4 regions of the Streptomyces spinoverrucosus genome follow, and region 4 is predicted to be linked to each of the others. Evidence: riboswitches for the same ligand, from Rfam matches in the RefSeq annotation. Region 4 holds a riboswitch; each other region holds the start of a gene.

The links. Region 4 has a riboswitch for cobalamin ahead of I2W78_RS06920 (5-methyltetrahydropteroyltriglutamate--homocysteine S-methyltransferase). Riboswitches for the same ligand answer to the same signal wherever they lie in the genome.
Region 1: linked by a shared signal. The riboswitch ahead of I2W78_RS31905 (cobalamin biosynthesis protein) and the one ahead of I2W78_RS06920 (5-methyltetrahydropteroyltriglutamate--homocysteine S-methyltransferase) in region 4 are both predicted to bind cobalamin.
Region 2: linked by a shared signal. The riboswitch ahead of metE (5-methyltetrahydropteroyltriglutamate--homocysteine S-methyltransferase) and the one ahead of I2W78_RS06920 (5-methyltetrahydropteroyltriglutamate--homocysteine S-methyltransferase) in region 4 are both predicted to bind cobalamin.
Region 3: linked by a shared signal. The riboswitch ahead of I2W78_RS12310 (ribonucleoside-diphosphate reductase subunit alpha) and the one ahead of I2W78_RS06920 (5-methyltetrahydropteroyltriglutamate--homocysteine S-methyltransferase) in region 4 are both predicted to bind cobalamin.

Annotation. Positions count from the first base shown of each region.
Region 1 is NZ_JADPZX010000001.1:7,019,495-7,027,234, forward strand. Features, by position in the region: gene cobN (cobaltochelatase subunit CobN) at 1-1,412, opposite strand, end outside; gene I2W78_RS31900 (cobyric acid synthase) at 1,409-2,917, opposite strand; partial or broken gene I2W78_RS31905 (cobalamin biosynthesis protein) at 2,914-3,854, opposite strand; cobalamin riboswitch at 3,957-4,097, opposite strand; gene I2W78_RS41225 (DUF397 domain-containing protein) at 4,415-4,624, shown strand; gene I2W78_RS31915 (hypothetical protein) at 4,654-4,965, shown strand; gene I2W78_RS31920 (hypothetical protein) at 4,895-5,290, opposite strand; gene I2W78_RS40845 (Scr1 family TA system antitoxin-like transcriptional regulator) at 5,487-5,651, opposite strand; gene I2W78_RS31930 (hypothetical protein) at 6,041-6,262, opposite strand; gene I2W78_RS31935 (inorganic phosphate transporter) at 6,294-7,535, opposite strand; gene I2W78_RS31940 (lysozyme) at 7,699-7,740, opposite strand, start outside.
Region 2 is NZ_JADPZX010000002.1:5,428-13,167, reverse strand. Features, by position in the region: gene I2W78_RS35510 (FAD-binding dehydrogenase) at 92-1,885, shown strand; gene metE (5-methyltetrahydropteroyltriglutamate--homocysteine S-methyltransferase) at 1,960-4,278, opposite strand; cobalamin riboswitch at 4,452-4,675, opposite strand; gene I2W78_RS35500 (metal ABC transporter ATP-binding protein) at 4,800-5,435, shown strand; gene I2W78_RS35495 (metal ABC transporter permease) at 5,432-6,301, shown strand; gene I2W78_RS35490 (metal ABC transporter solute-binding protein, Zn/Mn family) at 6,259-7,071, shown strand; gene I2W78_RS35485 (class I adenylate-forming enzyme family protein) at 7,130-7,740, opposite strand, start outside.
Region 3 is NZ_JADPZX010000001.1:2,761,061-2,768,800, forward strand. Features, by position in the region: gene I2W78_RS12290 (YbdD/YjiX family protein) at 1-166, shown strand, start outside; gene I2W78_RS12295 (DUF3311 domain-containing protein) at 266-529, shown strand; gene mctP (monocarboxylate uptake permease MctP) at 526-2,136, shown strand; gene I2W78_RS12305 (GNAT family N-acetyltransferase) at 2,279-2,785, shown strand; cobalamin riboswitch at 2,839-2,978, shown strand; gene I2W78_RS12310 (ribonucleoside-diphosphate reductase subunit alpha) at 3,103-5,466, shown strand; gene I2W78_RS12315 (ribonucleotide-diphosphate reductase subunit beta) at 5,466-6,476, shown strand; gene I2W78_RS12320 (hypothetical protein) at 6,389-6,631, opposite strand; gene I2W78_RS12325 (GlxA family transcriptional regulator) at 6,725-7,687, shown strand; gene I2W78_RS12330 (bifunctional albaflavenone monooxygenase/terpene synthase) at 7,692-7,740, opposite strand, start outside.
Region 4 is NZ_JADPZX010000001.1:1,507,602-1,515,341, forward strand. Features, by position in the region: gene aceB (malate synthase A) at 1-803, shown strand, start outside; gene I2W78_RS06915 (3-hydroxybutyryl-CoA dehydrogenase) at 800-1,669, shown strand; cobalamin riboswitch at 1,893-2,113, shown strand; partial or broken gene I2W78_RS06920 (5-methyltetrahydropteroyltriglutamate--homocysteine S-methyltransferase) at 2,102-2,659, shown strand; gene I2W78_RS40300 (short-chain fatty acyl-CoA regulator family protein) at 2,563-3,123, shown strand; gene I2W78_RS06930 (enoyl-CoA hydratase) at 3,292-4,083, opposite strand; gene mmsB (3-hydroxyisobutyrate dehydrogenase) at 4,080-5,015, opposite strand; gene I2W78_RS06940 (enoyl-CoA hydratase/isomerase family protein) at 4,985-6,052, opposite strand; gene I2W78_RS06945 (acyl-CoA dehydrogenase family protein) at 6,049-7,191, opposite strand; gene I2W78_RS06950 (CoA-acylating methylmalonate-semialdehyde dehydrogenase) at 7,197-7,740, opposite strand, start outside.

The DNA of each region.
Region 1 (7,740 bases), 5.5 Mb from region 4:
GGGTTCTCGCCGAAGCCGCGCGGCGGCTGGATCATGACGACGACGTTCCCGAACTGGAGGGAGGCGAGCACGATGTCGTCCCCGTCGACGTACAGCGAACCCGGCGGCTCGCCCCACGCCTCGACCATGGCGTCCTTCAGCCCCGGGTCGAGCTTGTCGAACCACGCCTGGTAGTCGGCCAGCGGCACGCGCGCGGGCGCGGCGGCCAACTGCTCCTCGGTGAGCCACTCGACATCGTGCCCACCCGCGTCGATGAGCCGGTGGATCAGCTCGTCGCCGCCGGACGGGTACTCGGTGACGCCGTACCCGGCTGCCTTGAGCGCGTCCAGCACCCGTACCGCCGAAGCGGGCGTGTCCAGCCCCACCGCGTTGCCGACGCGCGAGTGCTTGGTCGGGTACGCGGTGAAGACCAGCGCGATCTTCTTGTCCGCGTTCGGCTTGTGCTTCAACTGCGCGTGCCGTACGGCGATCCCGGCCACCCGCGCTGCCCGCTCGGGGTCGGCGACGTACACCGGAACGTCGTCCGGCCCCTGCTCCTTGAAGGAGAACGGCACGGTGATCAGCCGCCCGTCGAACTCCGGGATCGCGACCTGCATCGCCGCGTCCATGGGGGAGAGGGCGGCGTCCGACTCGTCCCAGGCGGTCCTCGACGAGGTCAGGCAGAGCCCCTGCAGCACAGGGACGTTGAGTTCGGCGAGCGCCCCGATGTCCCAGGCCTCCTCGTCGCCGCCCGCCGAGGCCTGCGAGGCGTGGGTGCCGCCGGCGGCCAGGACGGTGGCGACGAGCGCGTCGGCCTTGGCGAGGATCTCGTACAGACCGGCGTCCGCGCCGCGCAGCGAACCGCAGTACACGGGCAGGGCGTTGGCGCCCCGCGCCTCGATCGCGTCGCACAGGGTGTCGACGAAGGCGGTGTTGCCGCTGAGCTCGTGGGCCCGGTAGAAGAGCACGCCGACGGTGGGGCGGCCGTCCGCGAGCGGACGTGAGCCGTGGACGCCGTACTCCGGCATCTTCTGCGGCTCGTCGAAGCCATCACCCGTCAGCAGCACGGTGTCCGACAGGAACCGGGCCAGTTCGGTGAGGTTGGCGGGCCCGCCCTCGACGAGATAGCGCAGGGCCTCCGCCACGACACCGGCGGGCACGGACGACTCCGCCATCAGCTCGGCGTCCGGCACGGCCTCGCCCCCGAGCAACACGGTGGGAATCCCGGCGGACTTGAGCCCGGCCAGCCCGTCCTCCCAGGCCCGCTTGCCGCCCAGCAGCCGTACGACGGCGATGTCCGCGCCCTCGACCAGCGCGGGCAGCTCGCTGTCGACGTCGAGGCGGGTCGGGTTGCCGATCCGGTAGGAGGCGCCGGAGGCCCGGGCCGCCAGCAGATCGGTGTCGGCGGTCGACAACAACAACACAGTGCTCATGCGGGCGCTCCCGGTGGAATGAAAGGCAGTCCTTGCGGCGCGCCGGACTCGATGAGCCGCCACAGCGCGTCCGTGTCCGCGTGCTGTTCGATCAGGTCGCCGAGCCGGTCGAGCTGCTGCTCGCGCAGCGCGGCGAAGGAAGTGTCGGGCGCCGGCACGAAGCGGCGCCCCGCGGCGGCGGCCACCTCGCGCAGGAAGGCCCGCCGGAAGGCGTCCGACTCCAGCGAGCCGTGCCAGTGCGTGCCCCAGGTCTGCCCGACCCGGCACCCGTCCAGGAAGGGCTCCCCGCCGGTGACGTCGGCGACGCCGTGATGGATCTCGTACCCCTCGACCGGCTCGCCGAGGGCCTCGCCGACGGGACGGGCGAGGGTCTTCTCCCGGGCGAACCGCACGCGCAGGGGCAGGATCCCGAGCCCGTCGACCTGCCCGCGCCGGCTCTCGACGTCGTCCTCGATGTGCTCGCCGAGGATCTGGAAGCCGCCGCAGATGCCGAGCACGGGCCGTTGCTCGGCGACCCTGCGGGCGACGGCCGCCGCGAGCCCCCGCTCCCGCAGCCACTCCAGTGCCCGTACGGTCCCGCGCGTCCCCGGTATCACCACGAGATCGGCGTCGGCCAGCTCCTCGGGCCGGTCCACGAACCGCACCACGACACCGGGTTCGGCGGCGAGGGCGTCCACGTCCGTGAAGTTGGACATCAGCGGTACCGCACACACGGCGACGCGCAGCACGTCCGCGCCGACGGGCGGCGCGACGACGGACTCCCGCACGGCCCCGCGCATCGAGACGCGCAGTCCGTCCTCCTCGTCGATCCCCAGCCCGTGCCGGTACGGCAGCACACCGTACGTCCGCCGCCCGGTGAGCGTCCGGAGCATGTCCAGCCCCGGCTCCAGCAGGGAGACATCCCCGCGGAACTTGTTGACGAGGAACCCGGCGACGAACTCCTGGTCCTGCGGCGACAGCAGGGCGACGGTCCCGAAGAACGAGGCGAAGACCCCGCCACGGTCGATGTCGCCGACGACGAGCACGGGGAGCCGGGCGTTGCGCGCGATCCCCATGTTCACGATGTCCGTCCGCCGCAGATTGATCTCGGCCGGGCTGCCGGCCCCCTCACAGATCACCGCGTCATACGTGCCCCGCAACTCGGCGAGACAGTCGAGCACGGTACCGAGAAGCCGCTGCTGCCGTCCCCCGTGGTACCCGCGCGCGCTCATCTCCCCGACGGGCCTGCCCAGCAGCACCACCTGGCTGCTCCGCTCCCCGCCCGGCTTGAGCAGCACCGGGTTCATCAGCGCGGTCGGCTCCACACGGCACGCCTGCGCCTGCATGGCCTGCGCCCGCCCGATCTCGGCACCCTCGCGGGTGACGAACGAATTGAGCGACATGTTCTGCGCCTTGAAGGGCGCGACCTTGACGCCCTGCCGCACCAGCCAGCGGCAGATCCCGGCGGTGACGACACTCTTTCCGGCGTCGGAGGTGGTACCGGCGACCAGAAGTCCCCCGCTCATGACGCACGCCCCTTCCTCAGCATCCGCGCGCCCGCGCACACGCCGAGCGCGAGCCAGCCGACGCGCCGGGAGAGCCGTACGGCCCGATCGATGTCGGCGACTTCGACCAGACGTCCCCGGCCGTTGAGCAGGGGCCGGTGCTCGACCCGCCCCCGTACGAGAGGGTGCCGCCGAGCCGCACCCCCAGCGCGCCCGCGAACGACGCCTCCACGGGCCCGGCGTTGGGGCTGGGATGCCGACCGGCGTCGTCGTGCCAGGCCCGCACGGCCGCGCGCGGATCCGGTCCGGCGAGAGCGGCGAGTACGGCGGTCAGCCGAGCCCCCGGCCACCCGGCGACGTCGTCGAGCCGAGCGGAGGCCCACCCGTACCGCCGGTACTTGGGCGACTTGTGCCCGACCATGGCGTCCAGGGTGTTCACGGCTCGGAACCCGACGAGGCCGGGCACTCCACCGACGGCCCCCCACACCAGCGCCCCCACCACCGCGTCGGAGGTGTTCTCGGCGACCGACTCGACCACGGCGCGGGCGATCCCGTCGGCGTCGAGGGCCTGCGGATCCCGCCCGCACAGATGCGGCAGCCGCGCCCGCGCCCCCTCGACGTCCCCGGCCTCCAGGGCATGCCCGATGGCCCGGGCTTCGCGGGCGAGTGAAGTCCCCCCGACGACGGCCCAGGTGGCGAGCCCGGTGACGGCGACGGAGGCGGCGGGGGAGGACCGTACGACCCTGCGGGCGAGGGCACCGAGCGCGACGGCGCCACCGGCGCACACGGCGGTGTGCGCCGCACCCCAAGCGCGGTGGTCGCGCCACAACACCCGTTCCACGGCGGCGGCGGCCCGCCCGAACGCGGCGACCGGATGCCCGCGGCGCGGATCGCCGAGGAGGAGGTCGCCGAGGAGGCCGGCGGCGGCGCCGTACGCGAAGACGCGATCGGCACGCATGGGGCTCAGCCGGCCGTGCGGTCGGGCAGAGACCTGGTGCGGGACCTCACTGGGCAGCCGAGCATCGCGTTATGTCCTCACTCAGGGTGTCCGCGCCCTGGTTCGACGAGACCGGCGGCGAGAGTTCCTGGCTCCCGGGGAGTTACCTCCCCGGTCACAGTGGCGGGACCGCGCCGGATTCACACCGACTTCCTCTCCTGCCGCCGTACATGGCTCCGGAAGTCCACCACGGGGCCGGAACGGCCGTCAACTTGCCGTTGACCTGCGACGCTGCGGTGTGCGGAGTTCCACATCGCTGAAATATCGTCAGCCGTCGGAATCGGCGCCTTCTAGCCTCTTTCCAGGCCGGGAAGCTGGGCACACTCCAGGAGAACGGCAGTGCGAAGGCTGAGAGCGCCGGCGAGCGGCATTGGGTGATTCGTGGCGGGGAGACGAACCTGGTGTGGCCGAGCCTCCGTTGCCCTGGGGCGGACCCCGGGCGGTGGCGGGACACGGCGCTGGGGGACGTCGCGGTGAGGACGCCGTGTCGGTGCGCTGACTCTTGGGTGAAGGAGGTCGGTGTGATCGGCGGTGAGTCGTGGCGGCGGGTGTGGATCAGGAGCAGCCATTCCGGCAATACGGGCGGTGAGTGTCTGGAACTGGCCCTGGGGGAGACCGAGGTGCTCGTGCGTGACTCGAAGGGGCGCCACGACGCTGTGCTCACCTTCCGCCACGCCGCGTGGTGTGGTTTTCTGTCGGGGCTGGCGGACCCGGGAGCGGATGGTTCTTGACGATCCGTGCGGGGGCGGGAGGTAAGCGCATGGGAGACCGGGCCAAGGGTTCTTCCTCGGAGCGGACGAGGAAGCCGCACACAAGGGGGAGTTCGATCACGTCGGCCGCGCCGCTGGCGCTGTACGCCACGGTGATGGGTGGGCTCGCCGTCGGAGTCGGCGCCCTGGCCGCGCTGCTGGTGCCGGCCGGTGAGGCGCGTGCCGTGGTCTGGCTGGCGCTGACCGTGCTCATCGCCGGGGCCGCCGGTCTGTGGTGGGGGCTCACCCCGGTCAGCGACCGGCTCCGGGTTCTGCACCGGGCCCTGGCGTCGGCTCAGCCCCGGAGGTCCCCGCACCACTGACGGGGCCGCTCTGCGTGCTGCCGGAGCGATGGCGCAGCGCCCTGCCCAGTCCGGCGCCGAGCACGGTGACCAGCGCTGCTCCGGTCGCGCCGATCACCGCCGTGGTGAGCGGGGTCGCGATCCCGAAGGGGAGTGCGGGGGCGACTCTGGCGGCCACGGCGATGCTGAACAGCAGCAGACTGGCGCACGCCGTTCCCAGGAGCAGCCGGACCGACAGCAGGCGTATCTCCCCGTCCACCCGGGCGTTCTCCACCCGGATCAGAGCGTCCACCCACTCCGGCCGCTGCATGGCGTAGGCCTTCAGGGTGCAGTCGTCGAGTGGCACGGGTCCTTCCTGCTGAGCGGACTCGGGAGGGACCCCGGGATCCTCACCCGGCGGAACGGTCCGGGCCGCGCGCAACCGGCGCCACCACTCTCGCAACCCGAAGACCGCCATCGGTCCACCCCCGAACTCGCCCGGGCCGTCCCGTCCCGGGGTCAGTTGTTGTCCAGACTCTCCTTGACCGCGTCGATCAGCTCGATCATTCGGTCACCGTGACAAGCGATGCTGCTGATTTCCTCGAAACACTCCTCACGATGAACGTGGCCACGCTGAAGTGTGCCCCTGCGGAGAAGGGCAGCACCTGCAGGTTCACCCGGGGCCGCTGCATCAGCGTCTTGAGGTGGTCCAACTGCTGACGGAACACCGAAGGGCCGCCCCTCGTCGCCGTCGAGGTAGCGCTCCTGACGTGTCGTACGGAGCTCCACGAGTCGGCGCAGGTTCGGCCCCGCGTCACCGGTGGCGATCAGCGCGCCCGAGGTGAACACGGCTTACTCGCGGGCTTTGCGCAGCTCGATGCGGAGCCTGCGCCGATTCAGGCTCGGATCGATGTCTCTGGCCATGGTGCTCCCTGCCACATGTCGTCGTTGACTCGTCAGGCGGCCACTGTCGGACAGCAACTTCCCGGCAAGGTCGCTGCGCTGCTCCGAATGCGGATAAAACCCCCGCAAGCATTACAAAGCGCCTACGGGGGTTGATTCTGAAGTTGTCAGGGCTGAGCAGAGGTGAACAGAGACGGCCGTGAGGCTTCCGGTCTCAGGCCATGATCAGGAAAATTCCGTACGCCACCGCAGCCGCGCACAGCGCAAAGCACACGTACGCACCCGTGGTGGACAGCGCCGCTGAGCCGCCGCGGGTCGACGCCCTCTCCCGCCGGGAGAGGCCGACGATGCCGAGGGTGAACAGGCCCACCAGGGCCACCGTGACTACGAGGCTGACGCCGAAGACGGAGCCCAGGGCCGCCCAGTCGATCTTCATGTTGCTGCTGCTTCCTTCAGTGACCGGGTGCTCAGACCGAGGTCTGAGAGGGCGTCGGCTCCGAGGCCGTCTTCTGTGCGGGGATCGTGACGGCGAGGCCGTCCACCGGCGTACCGGCCGGAGGCGGCGTCACCGCGGCCATCGCCGTCGTCACCACTCCGGCCGGTTCCTCGGTCGTGTCGTTGACGTTCGTGTGGTCCACGACCTCGCGGCGGGAGATCTTCCAGATCGCGGCGCTGGAGCCGACCAGGAAGACGGCGACGAGCGCGGTGCCCCAGGCGCCGAAGCCGGTCACCCACTCGGCGATCGCGCCGACCAGCGCGGCGGCCGGGAGCGTCAGACCCCAGGCGACGAACATCCGGGTCGCCGTCGACCAGCGGACCACCCCGCCCTTGCGGCCCAGGCCCGCGCCCATCACCGCGCCGGAGACCGAGTGCGTGGTGGACAGGGAGAAGCCGAGGTGGGTGGAGGCCAGGATGACGGTCGCGGCGCTGGTCTGCGCGGCGAAGCCCTGCTGCGGCTGCAGGTCGGTCAGGCCCTTGCCCATGGTGCGGATGATGCGCCAGCCGCCGAGGTAGGTGCCGAGCGCGATGGCAACGCCCGCGGAGAGGATGACCCACATGGGCGGGTCGGAGTCGGGGGCGAGGGTGCCGCCGGCGACCAGGGCGAGGGTGATGATGCCCATGGTCTTCTGCGCGTCGTTCGTGCCGTGGGCCAGGGAGACCAGACCCGCCGAGGCGATCTGGCCGGCGCGGTAGCCCTTCGCGGCCGCCTTGCCGTCGGCCTTCCTGCCGAGGGTGTACGTCAGCCGGGTCGCGATCATCGCCGCGATGCCCGCGACCAGCGGGGCGGCGATCGCCGGGATCAGCACCTTGGTGACGAGCACGTCACCGTGGACCGCGCCGACACCGGCCGAGGCGACGGTGGCGCCGATCAGGCCGCCCATCAGGGCGTGCGAGGAGGAGGACGGCAGGCCGACCAGCCAGGTCAGCAGGTTCCACAGGATCGCGCCGACCAGTGCGGCGAAGATGACCTCGGGACGGATGCCGCTCTCGTCGACCAGACCTTTGGAGATCGTGTTCGCGACCTCCACGGACAGGAAGGCGCCGACCAGATTGAGGACGGCGGACATGGCCACCGCGACCTTGGGTCGTAGGGCACCTGTCGAGATGGTGGTGGCCATCGCGTTCGCGGTGTCGTGGAAACCGTTCGTGAAATCGAACGCGAGTGCGGTTACCACCACAATCGCGAGGATCAGCGAGATGCCTTCCATTTACCCAGGCAATCGTTCGAGGTCATTGGCTGGACGAACGTAGGTAACCCAGATGAACGAAAGGTGAACTGAGGGGGGCTTCCGGGTGTCTGTAGGTGGGGGTCGCCATGCCCCAGGGAATCGACGGCCCCCGTGCCGTGCCGCGGAGCCCCGTGCCGTACGGCTAGAAGCCTCTCGCGAACCGCTTCAGCTGGGTCATCGACCC
Region 2 (7,740 bases), on a different contig from region 4:
ACCGTCGGTAACGGCTACCGTCGGTAACCCCAGTTCGCGCAGCAGCACCCCCCACCTCTGCGGCCCCTCCTCACCCCTTGGAAGGCAGCCCATGGAGCACTCGTCCGTCCCTGCCGCGATCACCCGCCGCCATGCCCTCACCGTGGCAGGAGGCGTGCTCGCCGGTGCCGCCCTCGCCCAGGCTCCCCTCCCGGCGTACGCCGCCTCGGCCGCGTCGTCGGACGCGGACGCCATCGTCGTCGGACACGGTCTCGCCGGACTCGTCGCCACGGCCGAACTGGCCGCCGCGGGACGCAAGGTACTGCTGCTCGACCAGGAACCCGAGGCCAGTCTGGGCGGCCAGGCGTTCTGGTCCTTCGGCGGCCTGTTCTTCGTCGACTCCCACGAGCAGCGGCTCATGGGCATCAAGGACTCCCGCGAACTCGCCTGGCAGGACTGGCTGGGTACGGCCGGATTCGACCGCGGGACCGACGACCCGTCGGGCCAGGACTACTGGGCGTACAAGTGGGCGGAGGCGTACGTGGACTTCGCCGCCGGGGAGAAGCGGTCCTGGCTGGCGGGGCTCGGCGTGCAGTGGTTCCCGATCGTCGGCTGGGCCGAGCGGGGCGGCGGCCTGGCGGACGGGCACGGCAACTCGGTGCCGCGCTTCCACGTCACCTGGGGCACGGGCCCGGCCGTGGTGGAGCCGTTCGAGAAGAAGGTGCGGGCGGCCGTCGAGGACGGGCTGGTGACCTTCGAATTCCGTCACCGAGTGGACGAGTTGGTGGTCACGGGCGGCACCGTCACCGGTGTGCGGGGCGCGGTCCTGGAGCCGAGCGACGCCGCCCGCGGCAAGCCGAGTTCCCGCACCGTGATCGGCGACTTCGAACTCCGCGCACCCGTCGTGATCGTCACCTCCGGAGGCATCGGCGCCAACCACGACCTCGTCCGCCGGAACTGGCCCGCCCGCCTCGGCACCCCGCCGAAGTCCATGGTCACCGGAGTACCCGCGCACGTGGACGGCCGGATGCTCGCCATCACTGAGCAGGCGGGCGGACGGATCGTCAATCCCGACCGCATGTGGCACTACACCGAGGGCCTCAGGAACTACGACCCGATCTGGCCCGGCCACGGCATCCGCATCCTGCCCGGCCCGTCCTCCATGTGGTTCGACGCCACCGGCAAGCGCTTCTCCAGCCCCGACATCCCGGGATACGACACACTCCACACCCTGAAGTCGATCACCGACACCGGATACGACTACTCCTGGTTCGTCACCACGCAGAAGATCATCGCGAAGGAGTTCGCCCTCTCCGGTTCCGAACAGAACCCCGACCTGACCGAGAAGAACGTCTGGAAGCTGTTGTCGCGGATCTGGCAGACCCCGGAGCCGATCGAGCGGTTCAAGGAGAGGGGCGAGGACTTCGTCGTCGCCGAGACGCTGCCGGAACTGGTGGCGGGCATGAACAGGCTGACGGGAAAGAACCTGATCGACCTTGCCGATCTCACCCGGCAGATCGAGGCCCGCGACCGCGAGATCGCCAACCCGTACACCAAGGACGTCCAGGTCATGGGCATCCGCAACGCGCTCGCCTACCCGGGCGACACCCTCAGCCGCACCGCCTCCGCGCACCGCGTCCTGGACTCCGCCGCCGGACCGCTGATCGCCGTACGGCTGAACATCCTCACCCGCAAGACCCTCGGCGGCCTCCAGACCGACCTGTCCGGCCGCGTCCTGAACGCGTCCGGCACCCCGGTCCCCGGTCTGTACGCGGCCGGCGAGGTCGCGGGCTTCGGCGGAGGCGGCGTCCACGGATACCGCTCACTGGAGGGCACCTTCCTCGGCGGCTGCCTGTTCTCCGGCCGCGCGGCGGGACGGGCGGCGGCCGAGGCGACCGCGACCTGAACCGGCTCGGTCGGCCCCCGGAGAGGGACCGGGACACTCGCGGCGCCCCGGCCCCTCCTTCGGATTCGTCCGGGTCAGGACACGGACAACTCCCCGCGGACCGTGCGGGCCGCGGCGACCAGGTTCTCCAGGGACGCCCGGGTCTCGGGCCAACCGCGGGTCTTCAGCCCGCAGTCGGGGTTGACCCACAGCCGCTCCGCGGGGATCGCCCGCAACCCCGTGCGCAGCAGTTCGGCCGCCTCCTCGGCGCTCGGGACGCGCGGGGAGTGGATGTCGTACACGCCGGGCCCGGCCTCGCGCGGGTAGCCGTGCGCGGCCAGCTCCCGGGCCACCTGCATGTGGGAGCGGGCGGCCTCCAGGCTGATGACGTCGGCGTCGAGGTCGTCGATGGCCCGGACGATGTCGCCGAACTCGGCGTAGCACATGTGGGTGTGGATCTGGGTGTCCGGGCGCACGCCACCGGTGGTGACCCGGAACGCCTCCGTCGCCCACGCCAGATACGCGGGGCGGTCGGCGGCGCGCAGCGGCAGGGTTTCGCGCAGGGCGGGCTCGTCGACCTGGATCACCGAAGTGCCCGCCGCCTCAAGGTCGTTCACCTCGTCGCGCAGGGCGAGGGCGACCTGGCGGGCGGTGTCGCCGAGGGGCTGGTCGTCGCGCACGAAGGACCAGGCGAGCATGGTGACCGGCCCGGTGAGCATGCCCTTGACCGGGCGGGAGGTGAGGGACTGGGCGTACGTCGTCCACCGCACGGTCATCGGCTCGGGTCGGGAGATGTCGCCGGCCAGGATCGGCGGACGGACGTACCGGGTGCCGTACGACTGGACCCAGCCGTGCTGGGTGGCGAGGTAGCCGGTGAGCTGCTCGGCGAAGTACTGGACCATGTCGTTGCGCTCGGGCTCGCCGTGCACGAGGACGTCGAGGCCGGTCTTCTCCTGGAAGGAGATCACGTCCTGGATCTCGGCCCTGATGCGCTCCTCGTAGCCGGCGTCGTCGATCCGCCCCGCCCTCAGGTCGGCGCGGGCGGCGCGCAGTTCGCCGGTCTGCGGGAACGAGCCGATGGTCGTGGTCGGCAGCAGGGGCAGGCCGAGGTGGGAGCGCTGGGCGGCGGTCCGCTCGGCGTACGGCTGGGAACGGCGGGCGTCGGCCTCCGTGACGGCGGCGGCGCGGGCCCGGACGGCCGGGTCGTGGGTGATGGGCGAGCTCGCGCGGGAGGCCAGGTCGGCGCGGTTCGCGGCCAGTTCGGCGGCGATGGTGTCGGTGCCCTGGGCCAGGCCGCGCGCGAGGGTGACGATCTCGGCGGTCTTCTGCCGGGCGAAGGCGAGCCAGCGCAGGATCTGCGGCTCGATGTCCCGTTCCAGGCCGGTGTCGAGGGGCACGTGGAGGAGGGAGCAGGAGGCGGCCACGTCCACCCGGTCGGCCAGGCCCAGCAGGGTGCCGAGGGTGGTGAGCGACGCCGACAGGTCGTTGACCCAGATGTTGCGGCCGTTGACGACACCGGCGACCAGGCGCTTGCCGGGCAGCCCACCGACGGCGGCGAGGGCGTCCAGATTGGCGGCGGCCGACTCGGTGAAGTCCAGCGCGAGGCCCTCGACGGGCGACTTGGCCAGCACGGGCAGGGCGTCACCGAGCCGGTCGAAGTACGAGGCGACCAGCAGCTTGGGCCGGTCGGGCAGCGCGCCGAGGTCGCGGTAGGCGCGGGCGGCGGCGTTCAGTTCGGCGGGCGTACGGTCCTGGACGAGGGCGGGCTCGTCGAGCTGCACCCACTCGGCGCCGGCCGCACGCAGGTCGGCGAGCACCTCGGCGTACACGGGCAGCAGCCGGTCCAGCAGCGTGAGCGGTTCGAAGTCCGCGGGCACGCCCGGTGCGGGCTTGGCGAGCAGCAGGTAGGTGACGGGGCCGACGAGGACCGGCCGGGCCGTCAGGCCCAGGGCGAGGGCCTCCTTCAGCTCCGCGACCTGCTTGGTGGAGTCGGCGGCGAAGACGGTGTCCGGGCCCAACTCCGGCACGAGGTAGTGGTAGTTGGTGTCGAACCACTTGGTCATCTCCAGCGGCGCCACGTCCTGGGTGCCACGGGCCATGGCGAAATAGCCGTCGAGCGCGTCGGCGGCGACGGCTTCCCGGTGCCGTTCGGGGATCGCGCCGACCATGACGGTGGTGTCGAGCACGTGGTCGTAGTACGAGAAGTCACCGGTCGGCACCTCGTGGACACCGGCCTCGGCGAGTCGGCGCCAGTTGCCGGCGCGGAGCTCGGCGGCGGTGGTGCGGAGGGCGTCGGCGGTGACGCGGCCCTTCCAGTAGCCCTCGATCGCCTTCTTCAGTTCCCGGTTCTGTCCCTGGCGGGGGTAGCCGTACACGGTGGCCCGTGCTGCCGCGGCTGCGGACTTGCTGGTCACGGAGATCTCCTTCGCGAGATGAATCCCTGAGATCCCGGAGACGGGGACGAGAGCGCGAAGGGGTGACGAACCGGACGGAAACCACGTCGCGCGGCAGCAGGTGCTGCGCGGTCGTCCGCCTGGTATGTACGCCGACCCGCCCTCGAGGTCACCGGGATGTCCACGCACGAGGGGTCGCGCGCGGGCAGTTGGCAGGTCTTCGGACTCGCGGGCACGCCTCGTGTCGTACGAGGCACCTACTGGCCGTCGCTTCCCAGGCCCATTTCCTCGGGGCCCAGTGCGTAAGACGGCGGTCGTTCCCGCTCACCGCTGCGGGGCAGTCCCGGATTCCCACCGGGTTCCCTCTTACGACGCTCCCGCCTGGCTGACGGGGCGAACCAGCTGCGTGGGTCAGCCTACGCGGCGGCGCGGGGGAGGGGAGGGCGCGTCCGGCATTCGGATGGTGAGGTGGGACACGCGAGGACGCGCCGGGAACCAGCCGCCCCTTCCTTCCGACTGCTGTGGAGGAGTGAGGAGGTGGCATGGACGGACTGGACGTCGTGATGCGCGATGTCGCCTGCCGGCACGGCCGTGTGGAGGCCGTGCGGGACGTCGACCTCGACGTCGCGGCCGGCCGGCGGGTGGCGTTGACCGGTACCAACGGCTCGGGCAAGACCACGCTGCTGCGGGCGGTGCTCGGCCTGCACCGCCAGTGCGGCGGCCGGATCCTGGTCGGAGGCCGGGACACCCGCAGCGCGGCCGAGTGGGCGTGGCGGCGCCGGGTGTGCGCGTGGATTCCGCAGAAACCGGCGGTCGGCCGGTTTCCGCTGCTGGCCGGGGAGTTGCTGGCGAGTGGTGGCGCGCGGGCCGAGGCGGTGGAGGCGGCGGCGAAGCTCGGCGTGGGACACCTGGTGGACCGGCCGTTGCACACGCTGTCCGGGGGCCAGTTGCAGCGGATGTACCTGGCACGGGCGGTCGGCTGTGTGGCCGCCGGCGCCGGGGTGCTGCTGGCCGACGAGCCCACCGCGGCGCTCGACTTCGCCGGGCAGGAGGAGGCCGCCGACGTGCTGCTGTCCCTGCCGGTGACCGTCGTGGTCGTCACGCACGACAGGGCGCTGGCCGACCGTTGCGACCGGGTGCTGGAGATGGCCGCGGGCTGTCTGCGGGAGGTGCGGTGAACGCCCTGGCCGCGGCCGACGTCGGCCAGTTGCTGCAGCTCGTCCCGGTCCAGCGCGCGGGGGTCGCCCTGCTGCTGGCGGCCGTGGGCCTGCCCGTGATCGGTGTCGTGATCGTCGGGCTCGACATCATGCCGGTGCGGTTCGCGATGATGCACGTGGCGCTGCTCGGTATCGCGGTCGGTCTGCTGACCGGCCTCGACCCGATGCTGTGCGCGCTGCTCGCCTGCGCTCTCGCCGGGGCCGGTGTCGCGCCGCTGGCCCGCACCCCGGACGGGCTGTCCGGGGCGATGGGCCTGTTGATGAGCCTGGCGATCGCGGCCGCACTGCTCGTGCTCGCGGTCTCCGGGGTCAACGCGGCGGGCGCGTTCGCGCTGCTGTGGGGGTCGATCCTGTCGGTGGGCACCGCCGACCTGTGGGTGATCGGCGCCCTGGCCGTCGTCGTCCCGGCCCTGTTCTGGTGGCGGCGCCGCGATCTCGCCCTGCTGCTGTACGACCGTGAACTGGCCCTGTCCTCCGGCGTACGGGTCGAGCGGCTCACCCTGGTGCTGCTCGTGCTGGTCGCGGTGGCCGTCGCCGGAGCCATCAAGCTCACCGGCGCGCTGCTCGTCGACGCCCTCACCCTGTTGCCCGCGCTCGCCGCCCGCCGCCTGGGCACGTCCCTGAAATCCATCACCGCCTGGGCGGTCGGCATCGGAATCGCCGTGAACCTCACCGGGTTCCTCGTCGCGCTCCGCTTCGACTGGCCGCCCGGGCCCGTCCTCGTCCTCACCGCCGGCGTGGTCGTCCTCGCCGTCCATCTCATCCCCGAACGGAGAATCAGCTCATGGCGCGCACCCGCGTCCGTATCACTCCCGTCCTCGCACTGACCCTCACCGCGGGGCTCGCCCTGACCACCACCGGCTGCGGCGGCGAATCGGCGTCCTCCTCGTCGTCCGGAGCCAAGAACTCCTCGGACAGGCCGGTCGTCGTGGCCACCACCACCTGGGAAGGCGCCCTCGCCAAGGCCGCGGGCGCACAGGACGTCAAGGTGATCGTCCCGCAGTCGGTGCAGCACGCCCCCGACTACGACCCCAAGCCCTCCGACCTCGCGGCGGTGGCCGACGCCGACTACGTGCTCTACGCGCCCTTCGAGCCGTACGCCGCGAAGATCAAGGAGGCGGCCGGGTCCGACGCCGAGCTGGTCGAGGTGAACCTCGACAACGACGCGGACAAGGCGAAGGCCGAGGTGACCCGACTGGCCGAGATGTTCGGCACCCAGGACGCCGCCACCAAGTGGACCTCGTCCTTCGACTCCGAGTACGGCACCCTGCAAAAGGACCTGAAGGACCGGTGGCCGGACGGAAAGCGGCCCACCGTCGTCGCCCAGGTCTTCTCGACGTGGGCGGCGAAGATGGCGGGCGCGGACCTCGCCGGTACCTACGGGCCGGAGGCCGTGACGGCGAAGCAGCTGTCCGACCTGTCGAAGAAGAAACCCCAACTCGTACTCAACAACGCGCACATGACGACCGGCACGGTCCTGCCCGACTCGGGCGCCGAGCAGGTGGACATCGTCAACTACCCGGGCGAGGACCTGGATCTGCTCGCGGTCTACCGGGACGCGGCGCAGATGATGGAGACGGCGATGGCCGCGTCGTAGAGACGGTCGCGCGCGACGAGGGCCGCCCCATCCGGGCGGCCCTCAGGGCGTTGGCGGCTCAGCCGGCCGGGGCCAGCGGCTGCTCGGGGGTCGTCTGTGTGCCGAATCGTTCCCGCAGCCCGGCCCGGTCGGGCTTGCCCGCCGGGGTGAGCGGCAACTCGGCGACGACAAGCAGCCGTTCGGGGTGCTTGCGCCGCTCCAGACCACGCTTGTCGAGGTGGGCGCACAGCTCGTCGAGCGTGGGCGCCCGGCCCTCGCGCGGCACCACACAGGCCGCGAGCCGCTCGCCCATCAGCGGATCGGGGACCCCGACGCACACCACGTCCCGCACCAGCGGATGGGTCGCGAGCTCGATCTCCACCTCCGCCGGGCTGATGTTGGCCCCGCCGCGGATCACCACGTCCTTGAGCCGGCCCACGACCCGCAGGGTGCCGTCCTCCTGGAGCAGGCCGAGGTCGCCGGTGCGCACCCAGCCGTCGGCGGTGCGGTAGCGGGTGTCGAGGTCGGGGGCGGCGACGTAGCACAGCGGGGTCATCGGCCCGCGCGCCACGATCTCGCCGACCGTGCCAGGAGGCAGCTCCTGAAGTTCGCGCGTACCGGGCGCGGCGATACGGATGTCGGCGACGCGTGGGTCCGGGTGGCCCGCGAGGATCCCCGGGCCGTCACCGC
Region 3 (7,740 bases), 1.3 Mb from region 4:
GCGCTGGTACGTCCGTGAGCTGACCGACGAGTCGGCTTACGGCCGCTATGTCGCGCATCTCCGCAAGGACCACCCGGAGGCGGAGGTACCGTCCCGGCGGGAGTTCGAGCGGATGCGGACAGACCGGCAGGAAAGGGACCCCCGGCAGGGCTTCCGCTGCTGCTGAGGTACCGGTATGTGAACAAGGGCTTCCGGTGGCGGTACACCGTGACCTAGATTGCCTGCGCGTTACACCAGGTGATCAGCGAGGGGACGGAGCCGTCCGATGTCAGATGCCCCAGATGTGAACAGAGGGCCGGTGGTGACGCCTGTGCGCGTCATCATCGCCCTCTGCCTGATAGCACCGTTCGTGTCCATGCTCTGGGTGAGCTCGTACGCGAAGACGGAGCCCACTTTCATCGGCATTCCGTTCTTCTACTGGTACCAGATGGCCTGGGTCGTGATCTCCACGGCGCTCACCATGATCGCGTACCAGCTGTGGCAGCGTGACCAGCGCGCCCGCAAGGCTCAGGGGGGTGCCGGAGCATGAAGGACGGCGTGAACGGCGTCGCACTCGCCGTATTCATCCTCTTCTTCGTCGCCGTCACGGTGATGGGCTTCCTGGCCGCGCGCTGGCGCAAGGCCGAGAACGAGCACAGCCTCGACGAATGGGGCCTGGGCGGCCGGTCGTTCGGCACCTGGATCACCTGGTTCCTGCTCGGCGGCGACCTCTACACGGCGTACACCTTCGTCGCCGTACCGGCGGCGATCTACGCCGCGGGCGCGGCCGGCTTCTTCGCGGTGCCGTACACGATCCTCATCTACCCGATGATGTTCGTCTTCCTGCCCCGCCTGTGGTCCGTCTCGCACAAGCACGGATACGTCACCACCTCGGACTTCGTCCGGGGCCGCTTCGGCTCGAAGGGCCTCTCCCTCGCGGTGGCCGTCACCGGCATCCTCGCGACGATGCCGTACATCGCGCTCCAGCTGGTCGGCATCCAGGCCGTGCTGGACGTGATGGGCATCGGCGGTGGCGAGGACACCAACTGGTTCATCAAGGACCTGCCGCTGCTGATCGCCTTCGGCGTGCTGGCCGCGTACACCTACTCGTCGGGTCTGCGGGCACCGGCCCTGATCGCGTTCGTGAAGGACGCGCTGATCTACATCGTCATCGCCGTCGCGATCATCTACATCCCGATCAAGCTGGGCGGCTTCGACGACATCTTCAGCGCGGCGAGCGACAAGTACGAGGCAGCCGGTGCGGGCGGACTCATACCGAACGCGGCCTCGCAGTGGACCTACGCCACGCTGGCGCTGGGCTCGGCGCTCGCGCTGTTCATGTACCCGCACAGCGTGACGGCGGTCCTCTCCAGCCGCAGCCGGGACGTGATCCGCCGCAACTCCACGATCCTGCCGCTGTACTCGCTGATGCTGGGCATGCTGGGCCTGCTCGGCTTCATGGCGATCGCGGCCGGTATCAAGGTGGAGAACGGCCAGCTGGCGATCCCGCAGCTGTTCGAGAACATGTTCCCGGACTGGTTCACGGGCGTCGCGTTCGCGGCGATCGGCATCGGCGCGCTGGTCCCGGCGGCCATCATGTCGATCGCGGCCGCGAACCTCTTCACCCGCAACATCTACAAGGACTTCCTGAAGCCGGACGCCACGCCCGCACAGGAGACCAAGGTCTCCAAGATGGTGTCCCTGCTGGTGAAGGTCGGCGCCCTCGTCTTCGTCCTCGGCATGGACAAGACGGTCGCGATCAACTTCCAGCTGCTGGGCGGCATCTGGATCCTGCAGACCATGCCCGCCCTGGTCGGCGGCCTGTTCACCCGCTGGTTCCACCGCTGGGCCCTGCTGGCCGGCTGGGCGGTCGGCATGATCTACGGCACGGTCGCGGCGTACGGCGTCGCCTCCCCGACCCAGAAGCACTTCGGCGGCTCGTCGGCGGAGATCCCCGGCATCGGCGAGATCGGCTACATCGGCCTCACCGCGTTCGTCCTCAACCTGGTGGTGACGGTGGTCCTCACCTTCGTCCTGAGGGCGGCGAAGGCCCCCGAGGGCATCGATGAGACGAAGCCCGAGGACTACACCGCGGACGCCGGAGACCCGGGAGTCCAGGTGGAGCTTCCCCCGGCAACGGCTGGGGCAAGCCACTAAGAAGCGCGAGAACAACGCCCTCAGGGGCGCGGGGCTGTATCGATATGCGGCTCCGCCGCGTGGGCGCGAGAACCCACCACAACCCGCAGCGGGCCGCCGGCATCGAGCCATACGGCGGCCCGCTGTCGTACACACTCCCCCCATGGACATCGTCATCCGCCCCGCCATCCCCACCGAATACGACGCCCTCGGCGACATCACGGCCCAGGCCTATCTCCAGGACGGCCTACTGGACTTCGGGGAGAGCGACGAATACCTCGGGGAACTCAACAACGTAGCGAAGCGGGCGGCCGCCGCAGAGGTACTGGTAGCCGTCGAGCACGAACGCGTCCTGGGCGGCGTGACCTTCGTCCCCTCCGGCGGCCCCATGGCCGACATAGCGGGCCTCGGAGAGGCCGAGATCCGCATGTTGGCCGTAGCGCCGGAGGCCCGCGGCCGAGGCGTCGGCGAGGCCCTCGTACGCGCCTGCATCGACCGCGCACGCACCGCCGACGGCTGCACCGGCATCGTCCTCTCCACCCAGCGCACCATGCACACAGCCCACCGCATCTACGAACGCCTCGGCTTCACCCGCACACCCGACCGCGACTGGAACCCCATCCCCCACCTCGACGACATCACGCTTCTCACCTACCAGTTGACGCTCTGAAGTCATCGGCGACACAACATATGGGGGTGCCTTCCGCACCCGGCACTAGATGTATGCTCATGCTCGCTGTCGCCGCAGGGGAATCCGGTGCGAATCCGGAACTGTCCCGCAACGGTGTACTTGTGCATGTCTGTTCCCACAGACGCCGTGCACAGGAGTCAGTCCGAGGACCTGCCGACAGCGCACCCGGCCCGTCCGGTCCGGGTGCCCGACGTCCGGGCCTCGTGGAATGGGCCGGTGGACGCGACGCCGCGTGCGCTCGTGTGCTGCCCCCTGCCCTCCGCAAGGCCCCTGTGCCGAGCGAGGGAGAGCCCCACATGACCATCGCGCCAGCCGAACCGGCCAAAGCGACTCCGGTGGAAGTGGAAACCGACGGTCCCGGAACCGCGTTGCTGCGGACCCTGACCGAGCTGACCGCCGACCTCCCCGACGCCGACCCCGGCCGGGTCGCCGCCGCCGCGCTGCGCGGCCGCTCCGCCCGGGCGGACGAGGCGGAGCTGCGCGAGCTGGCCACGGAGGCCGCCGCCGGCCTCATCTCCGAGGACCCCGCCTACTCCCGGCTGGCCGCCCGGCTGCTGACCATCTCCATCGCCGCCGAGGCCGCCTCCCAGGGCGTCACGTCCTTCACCGAGTCCGTCGCCGTGGGGCACCGGGAGGGTCTCATCGCCGACCGCACGGCCGACTTCGTACACCGGCACGCCGACCGCCTGAACGCCCTGATCGACCCGAACGCCGACGACCGCTTCGGCTACTTCGGCCTGCGCACCCTGCACAGCCGCTACCTGCTCCGGCACCCGATCACCCGCAGGGTCATCGAGACGCCCCAGCACTTCATGCTGCGCGTCGCCGCCGGCCTCGCCGAGGACGACACCCCCCGGTCGGTGGACGAAGTCGCCGCGCTCTACGGGCTCATGAGCCGCCTCGACTACCTCCCCTCCTCCCCCACCCTGTTCAACTCCGGCACCCGGCACCCCCAGATGTCGTCCTGCTACCTCCTGGACTCCCCCAAGGACGAGCTGGACTCCCTCTACGAGCGCTACCACCAGGTGGCCCGGCTCTCCAAGCACGCCGGCGGCATCGGGCTTTCGTACTCCCGGATCCGTTCCCGCGGCTCCCTGATCCGCGGCACCAACGGCCACTCCAACGGCATCGTCCCGTTCCTGAAGACCCTCGACGCCTCCGTCGCCGCCGTGAACCAGGGCGGCCGGCGCAAGGGCGCGGCCGCGGTCTACCTGGAGACCTGGCACTCCGACATCGAGGAGTTCCTGGAGCTGCGCGACAACACCGGCGAGGACGCCCGCCGTACGCACAACCTCAACCTCGCGCACTGGATCCCGGACGAGTTCATGCGCCGGGTGAACGCGGACGCGCAGTGGTCGCTGTTCTCGCCGTCGGACGTGCCCGAGCTGGTCGACCTGTGGGGCGAGGAGTTCGACGCCGCCTACCGCGAGGCCGAGGCGCGGGGCCTGGCGAAGAAGACGCTGCCCGCCCGCGAGCTGTACGGCCGGATGATGCGCACCCTCGCGCAGACCGGCAACGGCTGGATGACCTTCAAGGACGCCGCCAACCGGACCGCCAACCAGACCGCCGAGCCGGGCCACGTCGTGCACTCCTCGAACCTCTGCACGGAGATCCTGGAGGTCACCAGCGACGGGGAGACGGCCGTCTGCAACCTGGGGTCGGTGAACCTGGGCGCCTTTGTCGACACGGCGACTCAAGACATCGACTGGGAGCGGCTGGACGCCACCGTCCGCACCGCCGTCACCTTCCTCGACCGCGTGGTCGACATCAACTTCTACCCGACCGAGCAGGCGGGCCGCTCCAACGCCCGGTGGCGTCCCGTCGGCCTCGGCGCGATGGGCCTGCAGGACGTCTTCTTCAAGCTGCGGCTGCCCTTCGACTCGCCCCAGGCGAAGGCCCTGTCCACCCGGATCGCCGAGCGCATCATGCTCGCCGCGTACGAGGCGTCCGCCGACCTCGCCGAGCGCAACGGGCCGCTGCCCGCGTGGGACAAGACCCGTACCGCCCGGGGCGTGCTGCACCCCGACCACTTCGACGTCGAGCCGGCGTGGCCGGAGCGCTGGGCCGCCCTGCGCGAGCGGATCGCCTCCGTCGGCATGCGCAACTCCCTGCTGCTGGCCATCGCGCCCACCGCGACCATCGCCTCGATCGCCGGTGTCTACGAGTGCATCGAGCCGCAGGTGTCGAACCTGTTCAAGCGCGAGACCCTGTCCGGCGAGTTCCTCCAGGTCAACTCCTACCTGGTGCAGGAGCTGAAGGCCCTCGGCGTCTGGGACGCCCGCACCCGTGAGGCGCTGCGCGAGGCGAACGGCTCGGTGCAGGACTTCGCCTGGATCCCCGAGGACGTACGTGCGCTCTACCGCACGGCGTGGGAGATCCCGCAGCGCGGGCTGATCGACATGGCGGCCGCACGCACCCCGTTCCTCGACCAGGCCCAGTCGCTGAACCTCTTCCTGGAGACGCCGACCATCGGCAAGCTCTCCTCGATGTACGCGTACGCCTGGAAGTCCGGCCTGAAGACGACGTACTACCTGCGCTCGCGCCCGGCGACCCGGATCGCCCGCGCGGCCCGAGCCACCATCCCCGTACAGCAGTCGGCACCCGAAGACGCGGTCGCCTGCTCCCTGGAAAACCCCGAGTCCTGCGAGGCCTGCCAGTAATGCCCAGCAACCAGAACCTGCTCGACCCCGGCTTCGAGCTGACTCTCCGCCCCATGCGCTACCCGGACTTCTACGAGCGCTACCGGGACGCCATCAAGAACACCTGGACCGTCGAGGAGGTCGACCTCCACTCGGACGTCGCCGACCTCGCCAAGCTCAGCCCCGCCGAGCAGCACCTCATCGGCCGCCTGGTGGCCTTCTTCGCGACCGGCGACTCGATCGTCGCGAACAACCTGGTGCTGACGCTGTACAAGCACATCAACTCCCCCGAGGCGCGGCTCTACTTGAGCCGTCAGCTCTTCGAGGAGGCCGTCCACGTCCAGTTCTACCTGACCCTGCTGGACACGTATCTCCCCGACCCGGACGACCGGGCGGCGGCCTTCGCGGCGGTCGAGAACATCCCGTCCATCCGCGAGAAGGCCGAGTTCTGCTTCAAGTGGATCAACGAGGTCGAGAAGCTGGAGCGCCTGGAGACCAAGGCCGACCGCCGTCGCTTCCTGCTCAACCTCATCTGCTTCGCCGCGTGCATCGAGGGCCTGTTCTTCTACGGCGCCTTCGCGTACGTCTACTGGTTCCGCAGCCGGGGCCTGCTGCACGGCCTCGCGACCGGCACCAACTGGGTGTTCCGCGACGAGACCATGCACATGAGCTTCGCGTTCGACGTGGTCGACACCGTCCGCAAGGAGGAGCCGGACCTCTTCGACGACCAGCTCCAGCAGCAGGTCACCGACATGCTCAAGGAGGCCGTCGAGGCCGAGCTGCAGTTCGCGCGCGACCTGTGCGGTGACGGCCTCCCGGGCATGAACACCGAGTCGATGCGGCAGTACCTGGAGTGCGTCGCCGACCAGCGCCTGACGCGGCTCGGCTTCGCCCCGGTGTACGGCTCCGAGAACCCCTTCTCCTTCATGGAGCTCCAGGGGGTTCAGGAGCTGACCAACTTCTTCGAGCGGCGTCCCTCGGCGTACCAGGTGGCCGTGGAGGGCACGGTCGACCTGGACGAGGACTTCTGATCCTCCTTCTCCCTGAGGTGGTCCTGGGCCTCCCTGATCTCCCGGTCGACGCGCCGGTCGTGCGCCATGCCGAAGAGAGCGGGGAGGACCATGATCGCGAAGAGGGCGACGACGGCCAGCATTCCGATGAGTGCTTCGATCTGGTTTCCGTTCATGGACACCACTGTCGCGCCGGATACTCCTTACCGACAGTGGCAGGACTGTCGTAGACCCTCGATTTACTGCCACCGCTGAGGCACACTGGTCGCATGCTTCAGAACGTGGCCGCCGTCCTCGTCGACGGGGTGAACCCCTTTGAGCTGGGCGTGATCTGCGAGGTCTTCGGCATCGACCGCAGCGACGAGGGTCTGCCGGTGTACGACTTCGCGGTCGCCTCCGCCGAGGGTCCGGTGCTGCGATCCAACGCAGGCTTCTCCATGCAGGTCGAGCACGGGCTGGAGCGCCTGGAGAGCGCCGACCTGATCGCCGTACCGGCGGGCTCGCGCTACGACTCGCGGACCTTCCCGCCCGAGATGCTCGACGCCCTGCGCCGAGGCGTCGAGCGTGGTGCGCGAGTACTCAGCGTGTGCTCCGGGGTCTTCGTGCTGGGCGCCGCGTGGCTGCTGGACGGGCGGCGGTGTGCCGTGCACTGGCGGCACGCCGGCGAGCTGGGGCGGCAGTACCCGCGGGCGATCGTCGAACAGGACGTGCTGTACGTCGACGAGGACCCGGTGATCACCTCGGCCGGTACGGCCGCCGGCATCGACGCCTGCCTGCACATCGTGCGCAAGGAGCAGGGGCCGGAGGTCGCCAACAAGATCGCCCGGCGGATGGTGGTGCCGCCGCACCGGGACGGCGGTCAGGCCCAGTACATCGAGCGCCCGCTGCCCCGCTCCGAGGGTGACACGGTCGCCGAGGTGCTGGTGTGGATGGAGCGCAACCTCGACCAGGACGTCACCGTCGAGCAGCTCGCCGCCCGCGCCCTGATGTCCCCGCGCACCTTCGCCCGCCGCTTCCAGCAGGAGACGGGGACCACTCCGTACCGCTGGATCCTGCGCCAACGAGTGCTGCTGGCCCAGCGGTTGCTGGAAGCGACGGACGAGACGGTGGACGCGATCGCCGGTCGAACGGGGTTCGGCAACGCGGCCGCACTGCGCCATCAGTTCGTCCGGGCGCTGGGGACCACCCCCAACGCCTACCGGCGCACGTTCAGGGGCCCGGAAGCCGCCTGACCGCTCACCTCGGGACGGGCGTGAGCAGCAACTTGTGCGGGCGGAGCGTGATG
Region 4 (7,740 bases):
AACTGCGCGAGCACAGCTCCGGGCTCAACGCGGGCCGCTGGGACTACCTGTTCAGCCTGATCAAGACCTTCGGCCACCGCACCGACTTCCTCCTGCCCGACCGGGCGAAGGTCACGATGTCCGCCCCGTTCATGCGGGCCTACACCGAACTCCTCGTCCGCACCTGCCACAAGCGCGGCGCCCACGCCATCGGCGGCATGGCGGCCCAGGTGCCGGGCAAGGACCCCGCCGCCAACGAGGCCGCGCTCGCCAAGGTCCGGCTGGACAAGGAGCGCGAGGCCGAGGACGGCTTCGACGGCTCCTGGGTCGCCCATCCGGGACTCGTCCCCGTCTGCCGCGAGGTCTTCGACGGTGTCCTCGGCGAACGCCCCCATCAGCTGGACCGGACCCGCGACGACGTCGAGGTGACCCCGGCCGGCCTGCTGTCCGTGCGCAGGATCAGCGGCCCGCCCACCCTGGAGGGGGTCCGCACCAACGTCTCCGTCGCGCTGCGCTACTTCGCCGCCTGGCTGCGCGGGCAGGGTGCGGTCGCCATCAACGGGCTGATGGAGGACGCGGCCACCGCCGAGATCGCCCGCGTGCAGATCTGGCAGTGGCTGCGGCACCGGGTCATCGACCGGGAGACCGTGGAGGAGATCCTCGACGACGAGACCGCCGCGCTCGGCGCCGAGTACCCGTGGGCGCCGGTCGACGACATCCGCGCCCTCTTCGAACGGACCGCGCTGACGGGCGAGTTGCCGTTGTTCTTCACGCCGGACGCCTACACGCGGCACCTGGTACGACGGACGGAGGCCGCGGCATGAGCGCGGCGATCGGACGCGTCGGCGTGGTCGGCGGCGGACAGATGGGCGCCGGCATCGCGGAGGTGTGCGCACGGGCCGGGCTCGACACCGTGGTCTGCGAGGCGGATGCCATCGCCGCCCGCGCCGCCCGCGACCGGATCGCGGGTTCCCTGGACCGTGCGGTGCGGCGGGGGAAGCTGACCCAGGAAGCCGCCGGTGACGCCCTCGCCAGGCTCGGCTTCACCAGCAGCCTGGACGACCTCGCCGACCGGCAGCTCGTCGTCGAGGCCGTGATCGAGAACGCCGACGCCAAGACCGAGATCTTCGCCGCGCTCGACAAGATCGTCGAGGATCCGGAGGCGGTGCTCGCCACCAACACCTCCTCCCTGCCGATCATGCGGCTCGGCATGGCTACGAGCCGCGCGGACCGAGTGGTCGGGCTGCACTTCTTCAACCCCGTGCCCGTACTGCCCCTGGTGGAGGTCGTGACCTCGCTCCACACGTCGGCCGCGACGACGGCCGCGGTGGAGGACTTCGCCACCCGGGCCCTCGGCAAGACGGTGATCCGTTCCCAGGACCGGGCGGGCTTCGTCGTCAACGCGCTCCTCATCCCGTATCTCCTGTCGGCGATCCGGATGGCCGAGTCCGGCTTCGCCACCGCCACCGACATCGACACCGGCATGGAGCTCGGCTGCGCCCACCCGATGGGCCCGCTGAAACTCGCCGACCTGATCGGCCTGGACACCGTCGCGTCCATCGCCGAGTCGCTCTACGACGAGTTCAAGGAACCCCTCTACGCTTCTCCCCCGCTGCTCCAGCGGATGGTCGAGGCGGGGCTGCTGGGCCGAAAGACCGGCCGGGGCTTCCACACCTACGACCAGGGCTGAGGGCCTGGTACGACGCGGGCTGAGGGGCCCGCACCGCCGCAGGGGTGAGGGTCCCGCGCGGCGCGACTGGGAAGGGCGGGAAGCGCGAGTGCGGCGCTTCCCGCCCCTCGGCGTTCCGCCTCCGACGTGCTCTGTGTCACCTTCCAGAGCCCGGACGGCTCCCTTGCCCGAGGGACGACACCCCGTAGGGTGGCCGGAGCAGCTGGTTCACCCCGTCCTCCCCCATAGCCCAAAAGCATGGGGGGACCCCATGGCGGGGTGTCGCAAGAGGGAACCCGGTGGGAATCCGGGACTGCCCCGCAGCGGTGAGCGGGAACGACCGCCGTCATACGCACTGGGTCCGACGTACCGGGCCTGGGAAGCGACGGCCAGTAGGTGTCCTCCTCGGTGAACGACGAGGGCGTGCCCGCGAGTCCGAAGACCTGCCACCTGCAGCTCGCCGACGCCGGCATCCACGAAGTGCCAACTGGTGACTTCTCGTACTACGACCACGTCCTCGACACCACCGTCATGGTCGGCGCGATCCCCGAGCGCCACCGCGCGGCCATGGCGGCCGACACCCTTGACGGCTACTTCGCCATGGCCCGCGGCACCCAGGACGTCGCGCCGCTGGAGATGACCAAGTGGTTCGACACCAACTACCACTACCTCGTGCCCGAGTTGGGCCCGGACTCGGTGTTCACGGCCGACTCGACAAAGCAAGTCGCCGAGCTGAAGGAGGCCCTGGCGCTGGGCCTGACCGCCCGCCCGGTCCTGGTCGGCCCCGTCACCTACCTGCTCCTCGCCAAGCCCGCACCGGGCGTCCCCGCGGACTTCGAGCCGCTCACCCTGCTCGACCGCCTGCTGCCGGTGTACGCCGAGGTGCTCGCCGACCTGCGCGCGGCCGGCGCCGAGTGGGTCCAGCTGGACGAGCCCGCCTTCGTACAGGACCGCACGCCTGCGGAACTGAACGCCGTCGAGCGCGCCTACCGCGACCTCGGCACGCTCACGCGTTCTCAGCACCGGGCCGGATCCTGACGCAGGTCGCCGAAATGCCGGACGGTAAGCGGTACTTCTGGGTCGCCAGGACCATCACCCGGGGCGGGTTCGGCCATCACGCCCCGCGCGCCGAGTTCGCCGTCGCGCTCGGCTGCGAACTGCGCCACGCGCACCGGCTCGTCTACGCCGAGGGCATTGCCCTGGACGACCCCCGCGCCGCGACGCCCATCGGCCTGGGCTGCCGGATCTGCGAACGCCGTGACTGCGCCCAACGGGCCCGTCCCCCGGCCGGGGGACGGCTCGCCATCGACCCCGACCGGCGGACGTACGTGCTAGTCGAGCCCCGACCAGCACCTCCAACTCCTCAAGGAACTGCTCGGTCTGCTTGGCCTGTTGAGCGAGCACGCGCACGCGGGCGCTCTGGCCGCCGATCTGCCGACGGCTGGCGATCAGCTGCTCGTACTCCTCCACGGTGAGGGCGACCGCCTCGTGGCCGCCGAGGGTGATGCGGCGCGGCTGGGGTCGTTTGGCCACTCGGTTCCTCCGCTCCTCGCCGGACGCCATCGGTGCTCGGAGAACGCGAAAGGGCCCCCGGATGGTTCCGCGAGCCCTCTCACGTCAGCGAACGTCCTCTCACCCGACGCTTACCTGTGGTGGAACTCGGGCGGCCGCTTGTCGACGAACGCGCCCATGCCCTCCTTCTGGTCCGCAGTCGCGAACACCGCGTGGAAGAGCCGCCGTTCGAAGCGGACGCCCTCCGCCAGGGTCGTCTCGAAGGACCGTGCCACCGCCTCCTTGGCCATCATCGCGACCGGCAGGGACATGCCCGCCACCGTCTCCGCGACGTTCAGCGCCTCTCCGATCAGTTCGTCGGCGGGCACGATCCGGGAGACCAGGCCCGCGCGCTCGGCCTCGGCGGCGTCCATGGTGCGCCCGGTCAGGCACAGTTCCATGGCCTTGGCCTTGCCGACCGCGCGGGTGAGCCGCTGGGAGCCGCCGATGCCGGGGATGACACCGAGCTTGATCTCCGGCTGCCCGAAGACGGCGGTGTCGGCGGCGAGCAGGATGTCGCAGAGCATGGCCAGTTCGCAGCCGCCGCCCAGCGCGTACCCGGAGACGGCGGCGACCGTCGGCGTGCGCAGCTGCCCCAGCCGGTCCCAGGCCGTGAACCAGTCGCTCAGGTACATGTCCATGTACCCCTGCGGCCGCATCTCCTTGATGTCGGCCCCGGCCGCGAACGCCTTCTCCGATCCGGTGATCACGATGCAGCCGCAGTCCGGGTCCCGGTCGAGGGCCTCGGTCGCCGCCACGACCTCCTCCATCACCTGGAGGTTGAGCGCGTTGAGGGCCTTCGGGCGGTCGAGAGTGAGCAGGGCGGTGCGGCCCTTGCGTTCGACGCGGATCGTGGCGTAGGTGTTCTCGGCGTCATTGCTCATGCCGCGTCCCCGTTCTCTTCTCCGCTGCGGTCCCTGATCGTCCGTACGATGCCGGAGAAGTCCTCCGTGTCACTGACGCGCTCGGCATAGGCGGTGTACAACTCGGCGGCACGCAGGCCGAGTTCCGCGTCGACGCCCCCCGCGCGCACCGCGTTGGCGGCGAGGCCCAGGTCCTTGGCCATCAGGGACGCGGCGAACCCGGGCCGGTACTCGCGGTTGGCGGGGCTTGCCGGAACGGGCCCGGGAACGGGGCAGTTGACGCTGAGGGCCCAGCACTGCCCGGAGGCCGTGGAGGCCACGTCGTACAGGGCCTGGTGGGACAGGCCGAGGCTCTCGCCGAGGACGAACGCCTCGCTGACGGCGATCATGGAGACGCCGAGGATCATGTTGTTGCAGATCTTGGCGGCCTGTCCGGCGCCCGGCCCGCCGCAGTGCACGGCCTTCTTGCCCATGGCCTCCAGCAAGGGGCGCGCTTCGGCGAACTCCGCCTCTCCCCCGCCCGCCATGAAGGTCAGGGTGGCGGCCTCGGCGCCGACCACTCCGCCGGAGACGGGTGCGTCCAGGGCGCGCATCCCGGCGGCGACCGCGCGTTCGTGGGCGGTGCGGGCGTCGGCGACGTCGATCGTGGAACAGTCGACGAAGAGCGTGCCGGGGCGGGCGGCGGCCAGGATGTCGTCGTAGAGACCCAGGACGTGGCGGCCGGCGGGCAGCATGCTGATGACCACGTCGGCGTCGGCGACGGCCTCGGTCGCGGACGCGGCCGGTTCCACTCCGGCTCCGGCGGCGTTCTCCATCGCCGCGGGGACGAGGTCGTGGCCGAGCAGCCGGTGGCCGGCCTTGGTCAGGTTGGCGGCCATCGGGCCGCCCATGTGTCCGAGTCCGATGAACGCGACGGTCGTGCTCACCAGGCCACCTCCTCGGTGGTGTCGGATGCGGCGGCGAGGCCCAGTTCGCGCTCGCCGAGGGGCGTGAAGAAGCGCTCGACGTCCGCGTCGGTGACTTCGACGAGCGTCGCCGGCGACCAGTGCGGGTCCCGGTCCTTGTCGATGACCTGGGCGCGGATGCCCTCCACCAGGTCCGGGGCGGTCAGAGTCGCGCACGACACGCGGAACTCCTGGTCGAGGACCCGCTCCAAGGGGCCGAGCCGGCGGGCGCGGCGCAGGGCGGCCAGGGTGACCTTGAGAGCGGTCGGCGACTTGGCGAGCAGGGTATCGGCGGTCTCCTTGGCGGCCGGGTCACCCTGGGCGAGGAGCCGCTGGACGATGTCCTCGACGGTGTCGGCCGAGAAGCAGGCGTCGATCCATTCCCGGCGGCCGGCCAGGACTCCCGGGGGCGCCTGCCGTACGTGACGGGCGAGCGCCTCCCGTACGGGCTTCTCGGCGAGGTCGTCGACGAAGCCCGGGAGTGCGGTGGACGGCACGTAGTGGTCGGCGAGTCCGCACAGCAGGGCGTCGGCGGCACCGATCTGGGCGCCCGTCAGGGCGAGATGGGTGCCGAGCTCGCCGGGCGCGAGGGCGAGCAGATAGGTGCCGCCGACGTCCGGGACGAAGCCGATGCCGGTCTCCGGCATGGCGATCCTGGACCGCTCGGTGACGACCCGGAAGGCGCCGTGCGCGGAGACTCCGACGCCGCCGCCCATCACGATGCCGTCCATGACGGCGACGTATGGCTTGGGATAGCGGGCGATCCGGGCGTTGAGGTGGTACTCGTCGCGCCAGAAGGCCGCCGTCGCCGAACCGTCCCCGTCGCGGGCGTCGTCGTGGATGGCGCGGATGTCGCCGCCCGCGCACAGGCCGCGCTCGCCCGCGCCGGTGATGACGACGGTCTCGACGGCCGGGTCGTGCTCCCACTCGGTCAGCGTTTCGGCGATGCGCAGCACCATGTCATGGGTGAGGGAGTTCAGGGCCTTGGGGCGGGTGAGGGTGATGTGGCCGGCCCGGCCCTCCGTGCGGAACAGGACGTCGGTCATCCGAACGCCTCCGTCAGGCCGCGGGCCACGATGACGCGCATGATCTCGTTGGTTCCTTCCAGGATCTGGTGGACCCGCAGGTCGCGGACGATCTTCTCGACGCCGTACTCGCTCAGGTAGCCGTAGCCGCCGTGCAGTTGGAGCGCCCGGTCGGCGACGGAGTACCCGGTGTCGGTGGCGAAGCGTTTGGCCATCGCGCACAGGTACGGCGCCTGCGGGTCCCCACGGTCCAGGGCCTGGGCGGCCTGCTGGACGAGGGCTCGGGCGGCGGCGAGTTCGGTCGCCATGTCGGCGAGGCGGAAGCGCAGGGCCTGGGCGTCGAGGAGCCGCGCGCCGAACGCCTCCCGGTCGGCGAGGTGGGCCAGGCTGCGGTCGAGGGCGCTGCGGGCGCCACCCAGGGAGCAGGCTGCGATGCCGAGTCGGCCGCCGTTGAGGCCGCTCATGGCGATGCGGAAACCGTCGCCCTCGCGGCCGAGCAGCCGGTCGGCAGGCAGGCGGACCTCGTCCAGGATCACCTGGCCCGTGGGCTGGGCGTTCCAGCCCATCTTGCGTTCGTTGGGGCCGAAGGAAAGGCCGGGGTCGTCCTTGTCGACGACGAACGCGGAGACGCCCTGCGGGCCTTCGCCTCCCGTGCGGGCCATCACGAGGTAGAGCTGCGAGGCGCCCGCCCCGGAGATGAACTGCTTCACCCCCGTGAGCACCCAGTGGTCGCCGTCGCGAACCGCGCGCGTGGTGAGGGCGGCGGCGTCCGAGCCGGCACCGGGTTCGGTCAGGCAGTAGCTGCCCAGGTCCTCCATCGAGCACAGGCGGGGCAGCCATCGCTCGCGCTGGGCGGTGTCGCCGTAGTGGTCGATCATCCAGGCGACCATGTTGTGGATGGACAGATACCCGGCGATGGACGGGCAGCCGGAGGCGAGCGTCTCGAAGACGAGCACGCCGTCGGCGCGAGTGAGGCCGGAGCCTCCGGACTCCTCACGGACGTACACGCCGCCGAGGCCGAGACCGGCCGCCTTGCGGAGCACGTCGACGGGGAAGTGCTTGTCCCGGTCCCAGTCGAGGGCGTGCGGGGCGAGATGGTCCTGGGCGAAGTCGAGGGTGGTCTCGACAAGGGCCTGCTGGTCCTCGGTGAGCATGGTCATACCGCTCACCCCATCGTCGGGATGGTGAAACTGGCGCCTTCCCTGAGGCCGGCGGGCCAGCGTGAAGTGACCGTCTTCGTACGGGTGTAGAAGCGGATCGCGTCCGGACCGTGCTGGTTCAGATCGCCGAATCCGGAGCGCTTCCAGCCGCCGAACGTGTGGTAGGCGACCGGCACCGGGATGGGCACGTTGACGCCGACCATGCCGGTGTTCACACGCCGGGTGAAGTCGCGGGCGGTGTCGCCGTCCCGGGTGAAGATCGCGACGCCGTTGCCGTAGGTGTGCTCGCTGGGCAGGCGCAGGGCCTCCTCGTAGTCGGCGGCGCGGACGACGGACAGGACCGGGCCGAAGATCTCCTCCTGGTAGATGCGCATGGAAGGAGTCACCCGGTCGAAGAGGGAGGCGCCCGCGAAGAAGCCGTCCTCGTGGCCGGGGAGGGTGAAGTCCCGTCCGTCGACGACGAGTTCGGCGCCCTCCTCGACACCGAGGTCGACGTAGGAGCGGACGCGGTCGACGGCGTCTTGGCCGACCAGGGGGCCGAAGTCGGCG